One region of the Pseudoalteromonas sp. S2893 genome, then DNA from elsewhere that is predicted to be linked to it. Evidence: predicted binding sites of a transcription regulator. Region 1 holds the regulator's gene; each other region holds the start of a gene.
What was found. The regulator LexA, encoded in region 1, represses DNA repair genes until DNA is damaged. The targets are predictions, from matches to a motif close to TACTGTATNNNNATACAGTA.
Positions count from the first base shown of each region.

Region 2: the regulator LexA is predicted to act here: its motif matches at 2,577-2,596, upstream of ruvC (crossover junction endodeoxyribonuclease RuvC).
Region 3: the regulator LexA is predicted to act here: its motif matches at 2,313-2,332, upstream of CWC04_RS15280 (SulA-like leucine-rich domain-containing protein).

Region 1 is NZ_PNCY01000013.1:29,052-33,321, forward strand. Features, by position in the region: gene CWC04_RS07850 (hypothetical protein) at 1-128, opposite strand, end outside; gene CWC04_RS07855 (DUF7218 family protein) at 272-523, opposite strand; gene CWC04_RS07860 (hypothetical protein) at 757-1,137, shown strand; gene CWC04_RS07865 (PaaI family thioesterase) at 1,148-1,588, opposite strand; gene lexA (transcriptional repressor LexA) at 1,766-2,383, shown strand; gene coxB (cytochrome c oxidase subunit II) at 2,856-3,992, shown strand; gene ctaD (cytochrome c oxidase subunit I) at 3,992-4,270, shown strand, end outside.
Region 2 is NZ_PNCY01000041.1:39,423-43,692, reverse strand. Features, by position in the region: gene ruvB (Holliday junction branch migration DNA helicase RuvB) at 368-1,375, opposite strand; gene ruvA (Holliday junction branch migration protein RuvA) at 1,383-2,000, opposite strand; gene ruvC (crossover junction endodeoxyribonuclease RuvC) at 2,003-2,527, opposite strand; gene CWC04_RS16590 (ABC transporter permease) at 2,656-4,270, opposite strand, start outside.
Region 3 is NZ_PNCY01000032.1:44-4,313, forward strand. Features, by position in the region: tRNA gene CWC04_RS15260 (tRNA-Tyr) at 1-70, opposite strand, end outside; gene CWC04_RS15265 (VC2046/SO_2500 family protein) at 183-710, shown strand; gene CWC04_RS15270 (DUF6172 family protein) at 901-1,203, shown strand; gene CWC04_RS15275 (YchJ family protein) at 1,333-1,812, opposite strand; gene CWC04_RS15280 (SulA-like leucine-rich domain-containing protein) at 1,855-2,289, opposite strand; gene CWC04_RS15285 (tetratricopeptide repeat protein) at 2,573-3,028, opposite strand; gene CWC04_RS15290 (NCS2 family permease) at 3,146-4,270, shown strand, end outside.

The DNA.
Region 1 (4,270 bases):
TGTACGTATTCAAGTGGTATCGCGCTCATTACTAAGCCGCCTAAAAGCCAAGCTAAAATTTGTAAGGCAAGTAAATAGCCTAGCCACTTATGTAGTTTTCGAGCGCGCTTAAATAGTTGTTTTCTCATTTTGTGCTTCTTATTATTTTTAGCGTTAGTGTATTACAGCAGCCCATGCTTTTACTGCGGCATTTTGTCGCAGTTATTCATAAGCTTACTCTAACTTTATAAAAATAATAAAAAGGAGCGATAAAAAATCAGTGAGGCTGTGTTTAATGCTCACGTAAGGCATTTATTAGCCCTTGTTTGCTCATTTTAGAGCGGCCACTAATGCCGAGCTCTTTAGCTTTATTGTACAGCTGCTTTTTAGTGCGCTGCTCATACTTTGAGGCTTTGCCGCCTTTGACAGCAGTTTTATGAGTATTGCTATTAGCAATGCGCGCGGCTTTTTTTTTGCTCATGCCTTCATCTCGAAGCGCATCGTACTGATCGTCATTTTTAATTTGCGGGCCATGATCTACCATAATTGTCCTCCTGAAGCGTTTAATTACACAGTGTGTGTGTATAACTTTCATACATAAACGGTAAAATTAAGCGTAATTAGCCTAACCCGTTTTATAAGGCAAATTAGGTGCCAATGGCGTTTAAACAGGTATTTTCTATGAATAAAGCCATGTTTAGCGCTTAGTTGATTTGGTATAAAAGTAAAACTGCGTTAAAGTTTGCGATGAAACTATAAGAGGGTAAAAAGCAGACAATGTCGGAAATTCAATTTTTAAATGTAGATCTAGAGCTTGAGTCTAAACAAGATATTAGCGCCCTGGTGGCAGACTTAAAGAAAAACGCGATGGTTTTGCATTATGACAAAGACGAATATCGTCAATTGGCGCGTATTGAAGCCTCAGGTGATATAACCACGCCAGACAAAGCAATCAACCACTTATGTGAATTAATAGAGTCGTGTTCACGTAATGCGCTTAAGCAGTGGCTAAGCTGTTCGCGCAGAACGTTTGATATAGGCTTTGAGTCGGGCACGTCACCTAAGTGTTTTAACCAAGCTCTACATGCAGATACACTACTACGTATATCTGCCATTGGCGCTGGTATGGAAATAACGATTTACCCTATCGAAAAGTAGCCATAGTTAATTATTTGCGCTCGACAACCGCTGCGGTCATTTTTGATACGCAGCAAAGCTCGCCGCGGCTATTGGTTATTTTTATTTCCCATACAGAACTGCGCTTACCAATATGAAATGCACGAGTAACGGCGGTTAAAGTGCCATTTCGAGAGGCCTTTAAGTGGCTGGCGCTAATTTCCTGTCCAACACAATAAAATTTTGTAAAGTCCACTACAAAGTTAGCGGCGTAGCTTGCTACGGTTTCGGCAAGTACCACATTTGCGCCACCATGTACCATACCAATAGGATTATGATGCTCAGGAATTGCGGGCATGGTAGCCACTAGGTAATCATCTCCTATTTCGGTTATTTCTATGCCCATGGTTTTCATTAGCGTGCCTTGGCCGTTTATTCCCTCATCTAACTGTTTGCAAAGCTCTAATGTAATGGGTTGATGCCAAATACTCATAATTACTCCTTTATATTGAAAGCAAATTTATAGCATTTTAAATACTGAACGTCTGTAATTACCTAAAATTTATCCAGGTGCGGTGTATTTAGCTATTTTAAAGCACAATTTAAATTTGCGATTTTTATTTAACTGTATATACTCACAGTTAAATGTACTGTATGGAAAACCAGTTGTATGCGACCATTAACTAAACGCCAAGCTCAAATACTCGAACTAATAAAAGTTTTTATTAAAGACACTGGTATGCCTCCTACACGTGCCGAAATTGCGCAAACACTCGGTTTTAAAAGTGCCAATGCCGCAGAAGAGCACTTAAAAGCGCTTGCCAAAAAAGGTGTTATTAAAATGAAACCAGGCGCAAGCCGTGGTATTCAATTGGTTGAAGAAGAGGAGCCTGAGCAACTGGGTCTGCCATTAATAGGTAGAGTTGCAGCGGGTTCGCCTATTTTGGCGCAAGAGCATGTTGAGAGTCACTGTAAAATAGACCCACTTATGTTTAAACCAGCCGCCGACTTTTTACTGCGTGTTAACGGTATGAGTATGAAAGATATAGGTATTATGGATGGCGACTTACTTGCCGTACACCGTACTCAAACTGCAGAAAACGGCCAAGTTGTGGTTGCACGAGTAGATGAAGACGTAACCGTAAAACGCCTAGAAAAAGCAGGCCGAAAAGTATTATTACACGCCGAAAACGAAGAGTTTACGCCAATTGAAGTAGACCTTGAAAACGAATCTTTTAATATTGAAGGGTTAGCCGTTGGCGTAATAAGAAATGCCGATTGGATGTAATTTTTAACTATTTTTAAGTAATATCTATAAATGCGCACTTTTTAGTGCGCATTTTTGTTTTAAAAACAAACCTTCCACCATCTCAAAGCGCCCTAAAATTATTTAGGCTGTAAACTTTTTTTCACTCATACTTTTATCTTCCTAAGCGTGTTACATCCCTTAATTTTGCTCGTATCTTGGCTGTTAAATAACAATTTAATACGCCGTCATTTAGTCAATTTTAAAATATCACTTGATTGTTTTTTATACTAAAACTTGCTTGTTGTACGTTTTTTAGCTAATCATTAATGTGCTGGACTAACAATAACTCACAGCTTTTTAGTTATGAGAACACACAATATACACAAACCTTTTGTTGTCCTAGCGATACCAATCAAAAATAAGATTGGTTAAAAAATAAAAATAACGAATTGGCGTTTAAGCCGTATGCCTCTTCGCTTTGCATTCGCAATAGCATCAAAGGAGCCGTCACATGGGTAAACTGACCTCTACCTTGTGGCTTGTGTTGATTATGTTCCCGCAGCAAGTGCTGGCTAATAGCCAATACAATATGCGCAAGGGCGTAACCGATATAAGTAATAATGTATATCAGCTACACATGACCATATTTTTAATATGTTGTGTGATTGGGGTGATAGTGTTCGCAATAATGTTTTGGGCACTGATTCATCACCGTAAATCTAAAGGGGCAGTTCCTGCCCAATTTCATGAAAGTACCAAAGTAGAAATTCTTTGGACTGCCATTCCGTTTGTTATTTTAATTGCCATGGCAATCCCTGCCACTAAAACCCTCATTGCGATGGAAGATGCCAGTAAGGCTGACTTAACCATTAAAATTACAGGGTCACAGTGGAAGTGGCATTATGAATATATGGGCGAAGACGTAGAGTTTTACTCTATTTTATCTACCCCTCAAGACGAAATAGCCAACCTTGCTAATAAAAACCCTAATTATTTACTTGAGGTTGATAAACCTTTAGTACTGCCAATTAATCGAAAGGTGCGTTTTTTAATGACCTCTGATGATGTTATCCACTCTTGGTGGGTACCCGATTTTGCCGTTAAAAAAGATGCCAATCCGGGGTTTATCAACGAAACGTGGACCAACATTAACGAAGAAGGTATTTACCGAGGACAGTGTGCAGAGCTGTGCGGTAAAGATCATGGTTTTATGCCCGTGGTGGTTGAAGCTAAATCGCAAGAGGACTTTAACGCATGGCTTGCAGATGCTAAGCAAGCTAAGCAAAAAGCCGCACTTGCTGATGCAGCATTGCTTGATAAAACAATTCCTAAAGAAGAGCTAATGACACTAGGTGAGCAAGTGTATATGGCAAGTTGCGCTGCGTGTCATCAACCTACAGGTATGGGGCTACCGGGCGTATTTCCTGCGTTAAAAGGCAGCCCCATTGTTTTGGGTGATATAAAAGATCACATTGATGTAGTGATTCATGGCCGCCCAGGAACTGCAATGCAGGCATTTGCAAAGCAGCTCTCAATTAAACAACTTGCAGCGGTAATTACCTATAAACGTAATGCGTGGGGTAATGAAACGGGTGATGTCATCCAACCTAGTGAAATTCAGGCAGCACTTGATGCGGAGGCGAACTAATGAGTAGCATAGTAGAACAACCTAACGCCAATGACGCTCACCACGGCCATCACCCAGCCAAAGGTTTTAAACGTTGGTTATACACAACAAACCATAAAGATATTGGCAGCATGTACTTAATTTTTTCGCTGACTATGTTTTTAATTGGCGGTGCAATGGCCATGGTTATTCGGGCTGAGTTATTTCAGCCAGGATTACAATTGGTAGACCCACACTTTTTTAACCAAATGACCACAGTACACGGTTTAATTATGGTGTTTGGTGCTGTTATGCCAGCC
Region 2 (4,270 bases), on a different contig from region 1:
CGCAGCATAGCCACGCCAGTCTTAACGTTAAGTGAATTACAAAACGATTTTAATTTATTGGTTACATTTGCAACAAAGTGGATGAAAGCTGAGTAAGTTTTAAAAAATTATACAAATTTTCTTAATTAAGTGAGCTATGTTGAGGCTGGAAAAACGTGTTGATAGCTAGGCAAAAAATTCGCTATTTAGTTGTTCTTGGCAATTGCTCCTGCATTGCTATACCTTCTACATGCAGTCGTAAATGAGAATTTTTAACGCAGGTAGCGATACGTTTGCTTCGCAAAATGATTAAGTGTTATTGCAAATTGGTATTACATTTAACAGAGGAAGTAGCCCGCTACATTTACAGTAACAGGCTAAAGAGGGGTTAATCTTGTTTTGGGAGTAAACCAAAGTGATGATACGCATTGTCTGATACAATTCGCCCGCGCGGTGTGCGCTGAATAAAGCCTTGCTGAATTAAAAAAGGCTCTATTACATCTTCAATGGTTTCTTTTTCTTCGCCTATGGCGGCGGCTAAATTATCTAGCCCTACAGGCCCACCCATAAATTTTTCGATAATGGCAAGTAAGTATTTACGGTCCATGTAATCAAACCCGCTTTTATCTACGTCAATCATATCAAGGGCTAGCTCAGCAACTGAGGCATTTACTGTACCATCTGATTTTACTTGCGTGTAATCGCGCACACGACGTAATAAGCGGTTAGCTATACGCGGTGTGCCTCGTGAGCGTTTTGCAATTTCGGTAGCGCCATCGTCGCACATTTGTAAATCTAGGTAATGTGCAGAGCGCCCCACTATATGCGATAAGTCAGCTACCGAGTAAAACTCTAAGCGCTGCACTATACCAAAACGGTCTCTAAGTGGTGAGGTAAGTGAGCCTGCGCGTGTTGTCGCGCCAATAAGCGTAAACGGCGGTAAGTCTAATTTAATAGAGCGTGCAGCGGGGCCTTCACCAATCATAATATCGAGTTGGTAATCTTCCATTGCGGGGTAAAGTATTTCTTCAACTTGTGGGCTGAGTCTGTGTATTTCATCAATAAACAGCACGTCGCCTTCTTCAAGGTTGGTAAGCAATGCAGCAAGGTCGCCGGCTTTTTCAAGTACTGGGCCTGAAGTGGTTTTAATACTTACATTAAGCTCATTGGCAACAATATTAGCAAGCGTGGTTTTACCTAAGCCCGGCGGGCCAAATATTAATAGATGATCGAGCGCTTCACCGCGGCTGCGCGCTGCCTCTATAAATATTTCCATTTGCTGCTTAACATGCGGCTGACCTTTGTAGTCGGCTAAAAGCTTGGGCCTTATTGCGCGGTCTATGGTGTCTTCGTTGGTTTTTTCGCTCGCGTCAATTAAACGATCAGCTTCAATCATGGGTTACTCACAACATTGATTTTAAAGATTCTTTAATAAGAACCTCAGTAGACATATCGGGTTTACTTACCGATTTTACTGCTTTTTGCGCCTGTGGCAATTTATAACCAAGCGCAACAAGTGCCGATACGGCATCGTCTGCAGCATTATTGGCAATTGTTGCATCGCTAGGAGGCTCTATAACGGCATTATCGCTAAATGGCGTAAATAAATCGTTACCCCAATCTTTTAAGCGGTCTTTCATTTCAAGCACTAAACGCTCAGCAGTTTTTTTACCCACACCCGGTAATTTAACCAATGTTGTGGCATCTTCGTTGTTTACGCAACTAACAAATTGTTGCGCCGACATGCCCGACAAAATAGCTAAGCCTAGTTTAGGGCCCACACCATTTGCTTTTAATAGTTCTCTAAAAAGCGCGCGCTCGGTTTTATTATTAAAGCCAAATAATAGTTGTGCGTCTTCGCGTACTACAAAGTGCGTGTACACTATGGCGTTTTCACCAATATTAGGTAAGTCGTAAAAACAGGTCATGGGCATTTGTACTTCGTAGCCTACGCCGCTTACTTCTAATAAAATTTCAGGCGGCTGCTTTTCAACTAAAATGCCATTTAAACGGCCAATCATATTTATTTCCTTAAACGTCCTCTAACGGTTTTGCTTGCGCTACCCGCTAGTTTTATTAAATTTTGTTCTGAGTGCGCATGGCAAATTGCAATGGCAAGCGCATCGGCCGCATCGGCTTGCGGTGTGCCAGGTAATTTTAAAATATTTTTGACCATGTGTTGCACTTGCGACTTATCGGCGCCGCCATTACCTACCACAGCTTGTTTAATTTGCCGTGCTGAGTATTCAAATACGGGTAAGTCGGCCATAGAGGCTCCCACTATCGCGGCTCCTCGGGCTTGACCAAGTTTTAGCGCGGCATCCGGGTTATGCGCCATAAATACTTTTTCTATGGCAAAGGTTTCGGGGGAGAACTGCTCTATTATTTGCGTGATCCCTTGGTAGATCATTTTTAATCGTATGGGGAACTCATGCTCGGCTAATTTAATACAACCGCTTCCTAAATAGGTAAATTTAGCACCTTGATGCGCAACCACACCATAACCGGTTAAACGTGAACCTGGGTCTATCCCTAAAATAATGGCCAAACAGCACACTCATTATTGTTATTTTTCAATAACGGTAATAATGCCAGAGCACTGTATAAATTACCAGTGGCGAGTAAAAACAAAAACGCCCGCAACTTAGTGCGGGCGTTTAGCGTTAAAAGTATAGCTTAGGCTAAAGCACGTACTAAGCCTTGGGTATTTTGTTTAAGTTTACGGGCAATCATAAAGTAGCCAAGCGCGGCTACAAACACCCCGCCCGACACTGGCCCTATTAGCCAAATTGCCGGGTGCAACTTACCGGCTAAGTCAAACATTTGCTGCTGAACAATCAATAAGGCTATATCACTAAATAATGCGGCTACAAACCCAGCTAAGCCACCTAATAGCAAAAATTCATAAAGCGTCGCATTTTTTATTAACCGCCCTTTGGCGCCTAACGTTCGCAGTATTACTATTTCTTGCATTCGCTCGCCAAGGCTCGCTTGCACCTGAGATATAAGCACTAATGCGCCACACAAAACAACAATAGCAAGCACAAAGCCAATAGCTAACGACACCTGCTCAATGGTTGATTGTATTTGCTTAACAAAGTTATCTACATCAATGGCGGTAATGGTTGGATAGCTGCGCAGTAACTGGCTAAACGCTTTCTTTTGCTCTGGCTCTATACGCACAGATGAAATATACGTAGCCGGAAAATCTTTTAGCACATCAGGGCTTAAAATAATAAAAAAGTTAGGTTTTAGCGTAGCCCAATTTACTTTACGCACACTGGTAATTTTAGCGTCAAATGATTGCGCACCAATTAAAAATGTTAAGGTGTCGCCTATTTCTACGTCTAGGCGCTCCAACATAGACTCCTCAACCGATGCCTCACCCACTGCGCCTTCGCCAAACCACTGCCCTTGCACAATTTCGTTTTGGGCTGGTACATTATCAAGCCAGGTTAAGTTAAGCTCACGGCCGATGCCTGAACGCGCTTCTTCATCTTTTTTCTCGTTATCTTGCAACGACACTTTACGCGCCACAAGCTCGCCATTTACCGCATTTACTCGCCCACGAATGGTTGGATAAAAATCCGAAACTAAAATATCGTTCTCTGCTAGGTAATTATTTACAGGCTCTAGTTCGTTTTGCGTAATATTAACTAAAAATGCATTAGGTGCATCGGCGGGTAATTGAGACTGCCAATCTGAGATCATGTCGTTTTTAAGCACAATCAAAAACAATAGCAATTTTATCGCCAACGAAAAGCTAATAAGCTGCACCGCATTTACGTTGGCACGTTTTTGTATAGAAGCAATAGCTAACGACCAACTATTGCCTGGTTTTAAACCTAATTTACGGCCACCGCCAAATATTAATTTTGAAATAACAAACAAAACCGCAATCAAAGCAAGCGTGGAGACAAATAAAATAAGCGTTATTTTAATGTTGTTACTAAATAACCACATTAATAAAAACACCGTAAGCGCGCTTAAACCTAAGTGCACACGGCTTACCGCTAGTCTGTCCCCTAAATTACGGCGCAATACTCTAAGCGGTGGAATATCAAATAAATCAAGCAGTGGCTTAATAGAGAACATAACTGCACATATAACACCTGTGCTAATGGCCACCAGCCAAGGTTTAAACCCGGCGGCAGGTAAGCTCATATCCATGCTTTTTGCTAAATAACCAGTGGCTATTTCTTGTAAACCGTAGCCTATGGCTAAACCCACAATAACCGCTAAAGCACACACCATGAGTAAGTGCATAAAATATATTTTACGGATTAATGCA
Region 3 (4,270 bases), on a different contig from region 1:
GATTCGAACCAGCGAAGGCTGAGCCGTCAGATTTACAGTCTGATCCCTTTGGCCGCTCGGGAACCCCTCCAATGCAACGGCGCTGATAATAGCAAACTGCGTATTTAAGTAAAGAAAAAAGCTAAAGAAATTTGAAATAAAGCCGATAAATATCTATCAGTTATCATAATCGGCTAAAGACTATGCAAATCGATGATTTGTTAATCACAGAGAGTCAACTAAAGACCAGGCTAAATAAAAGTGTGCATGAAAATCGCAGAGGCGAATTTTCACTTTTATTAGCGATGCTATCGCACGATGCGCTGGATTTTAGTCAATTTCACTTGCCAACAAGTGAAACGCATAGTGCTTATGTAGACGAAGAACAGTTAAGGGAGCGCTTTGGTGCTGGACCAAAGCAATTATTAGCTCCCGAAAAATATGATATGACCATAGGGCAAGAGCACGCGTCGGTGATTGTTCAACAAGGCGAGCAAACAGGCATGAAAGCAATAAAATTAAGCCACTGCTTAAATCCTGAGCCACTAGCGATTAGAGATGACAAGTTTCATATTCCTTTAACAGTAATCGATAATTGTGAACTATCAGTACGCAGGCGCTTAAATGACACGCACACCGCGCTTGCAAGCCCACAAATGGACGCCGCAGCATTTTATGACGATTTAACTAATGAGGCTATACATAAGCCATTGCTTGTTGCTAACGCATAAAAATAATTTAACACTTGTGCGTTTTAAAAGCCTAAAACACCTTATGTTTAATAATCGGTTATGCAATAAAATAGAACAATTCTTTTTTTGTTTAAAAAAAGCATCCACAAATTAAATGCAATTGCTATAATGGCTGCAAATGGTATGACTTGAGTGCCATTATCATTAAATCAAGGTAATTAGGAACGTAATGAAGAAAACATTCACGCTAAATCATGAGAAAATCAAATACCCTCGTATGGTTGATGCTGCAAAGCATGAAGTGAAAAAATATTTGAAAAGAGAGCGCAATAAAACGCTACCTGTTGAAGCTGATTACTGGGCGTTTGACTGTAAGTTTGGCACAAGTGCCGATGATGCCGAAGTCGTTCACGTAGCTGAAATTAACAACAAGATCAGCGAAATCGAAAAGCAGGCGCTTACTTCATTCTATGTTGAGATTTTAGCTAGACCTGCGCAGCGTGAATCGTTCGATCTAGATGATGATGAATAACCAATAGCAATATTGTAGAAAATGGACCTAGATGGTCCATTTTTTGTTTATGGCAGTTATTAACATGTTTAGTGGTATAGAGTAGCGCTTAAATAAAAAGCTATTTTTATGTTAAGTGTTTAGCTTATTTTATACACTGTGACACTTTTTATATTTTTTACCGCTTGCACATGGGCAGGGGTCGTTTCTGGCAACTTTTATATCGGCGACCGGATTAATAATACCCTCTAAATAACGCCATTCACCGTCCTCTTTTATAAAGTCTGATTTCTCATCCAACTCACAATATAAGTTTTGGTAAAAATAATACGCATTAAAGGCAACATAACCTCGCTCATCACTTTGCTGCGTATCGCGCACAACTAATTTTACAAAGCGGCAGCTATTGGCAAAGTCAGCAATTTCATTTACTGGGTTTTGTGCTTGTTTTTCTTTGGCGTAAGTTTTAAATACATAAGATGCATTTTTTAATGCATAAGCACTAAAGCGCGAACGCATTAGTTGCTCAGGTGTGGCTGGGGTTTTTATATCAAGATGATAAGGCTGGCAACAGTCGCCATAATTAAGCTGACTGTTGCATAAGCAAGCGCTAGTACTGGTTACACTCATAAAATACTAATTAACATAAATTAAAAATGTATTTTACCAAGCTTATTGAGTAAGTGATATTGCTGTAGTGCTGGTTTTTTTAGTAAAGCAAAATAGCTTAGCGCTTCTTTTGTTTAAATTAAGCGATAAATTAACAAGCTGCTGCTCACTTACTATATCGGTCCACGTAATAATGGCTGCAAAGTTACCATTATGAAGTGCTGAATTAAGCACATACTCTAAATTTACTAAATGCTTTTGTCTTATTACAAGCAGTTTACTGGTATCTATAGAGCAGCTATCTAGCAAGGCTTTACTTGGCACATGGTCGGGCGCAATCAGTAAGGTCCACGCGTTAGAGCTATTGTATTGGTGCAACACTTTTAGCATTTCAAACGTAGCAGAAATTTCATCTTCTACTTTTATTAAGTTTACCGACTCACTTTCATCATGTTGTTGGTAGCTTTTAACGGTTCTTACGGTAATTGGCTGTAGCATAGGTCTCACTCACTGGGTTTATATACAGTACGTGTATACAGTAGTTTATACAGTTGTTGTGTGCAAGCGTTTTTTGTTATTTTTTATACAATTAATTGTTTTAAAAAATAAAGAATAAAAATAACACTTTTAAAACAGTGGGTTATAATTTAAGGCGTGTAGGTGAAAGCTGAGGGTGTTTGCAGTACTGTATAAAGTGTAGCAGCGCTATACAGTACTTAAGGGATGGCTATACAGTTATTTCAGTGTGTTTTACAGTGCTTAGCTGTTAGCTATACAGTAGTTAGTCATTTTTTGGGATTAAGTGGGCAAACTGAATTTGGTGGATTTGCTCATACAAACTGGCTGCATAGCACTGAGCGTCTTTAAGACGTTTGGTGTCGATATATTTTCTTAAATCATCTAAAGCAGCGGTTGCCGGTTCATAGCCTTGGCTGCTGGCTAAACTCAGCCATGCTGCTGCGTGAAATACGCTTTTAGGTACGCCTTGGCCTTTGACAAAAAATAACCCTAAATAAAACTGGGCGCGATGATTTCCGGCCATTGCGGCAAGGCGCATCCACTTAGCTGCCAACGGTGCCTGGTTATGCTTTAAATAATACAGTGCTTTGTTAAGTGTTGTTTGCTCACTTACATCACTATTGTTTTCAGCGCTGTGGTTTGTAGGCTGTGTTACAAAATCTAAAATATTGTTTAATTGCTGCTCTAAGTCTTGTCCGCTAGGCTGAGTCTTATTCATATATTTTCTTTTTTATAGTTTCTACGTCAATAGTTTAGTATATCGCAAGGTAAAATGTCCTGTTTATACTTAATTTTATGGTAAAATCACGTCACTTTTTACTATCACAAGTCTATTATGCTCGAAGCTCTATTTAAACTCCGCGAAAATAACTCCAATGTGCGACGCGAAAGCATTGCTGGAATCACTACTTTCATTACTATGGTTTACATTGTATTTGTAAACCCTGCAATGCTTGCGGAAGCAGGCATGGATCAAGGTGCTGCATTTGTTGCTACCTGTATTGCGGCTGCTATTGGCTGTTTTATTATGGGATTGTGGGCTAATTACCCTTTAGCACTTGCGCCGGGCATGGGCTTAAACGCATTTTTTACTTACGGTGTTGTACTGGGTATGGGTTATAGCTGGCAAGCTGCATTAGGTGCAGTATTTATGTCTGGCTGTATATTTTTAATATTAAGTTTGTTTAAGGTCAGAGAGTGGATAATTAATGCTATTCCTTTGGTTTTAAAGCAGGCTATTGCCACTGGTATTGGTGCGTTTTTAGCGTTAATTGCGCTTAAAAATGCAGGCATTATTGTTTCAAGCCCAGCTACATTAGTACAGCTTGGCGATATTACATCGGCAGGTCCTTTATTAGCTATTTTAAGCTTTTTTGTCATTGCTGCTTTGCTTTATCGTGATATAAAAAGCGGCGTACTTATTAGCATTTTGTTAGTAACGGGCATTGCGTTAAGCCTCGACTTAGTTGAGTACCACGGCGTAATGTCAATGCCACCGTCTATTTTACCTACCTTCATGCAACTTGATTTTGCAGCGGCCTTTGAGCTTTCTATGCTGAGTGTAATTTTTGCGTTTTTGTTTGTTGATTTATTTGATACATCAGGCACGTTAGTTGCGGTAACTCAAAAAGCAGGCTTAGCCGATGAAAAAGGCAATATGCCACGTTTAGGGCGTGCTTTAAGTGCAGATAGTACAGCTACTATTGCAGGTGCAATGTTAGGTACTTCTACCACTACTTCTTATATTGAGTCTGTAGCCGGTGTATCGGTTGGTGGGCGTACTGGCTTAACAGCTGTTGTTGTGGGGATATGCTTTTTACTAATGATGTTTTTTGCGCCGCTTGCGCAAATGGTGCCGGCTTATGCTACAGCGGGTGCTATTTTATACGTTGCGGTATTAATGCTGCAAAACCTTAAGTTTGTAAACTGGGATGACATGAGCGATGCAATTCCGGTAAGT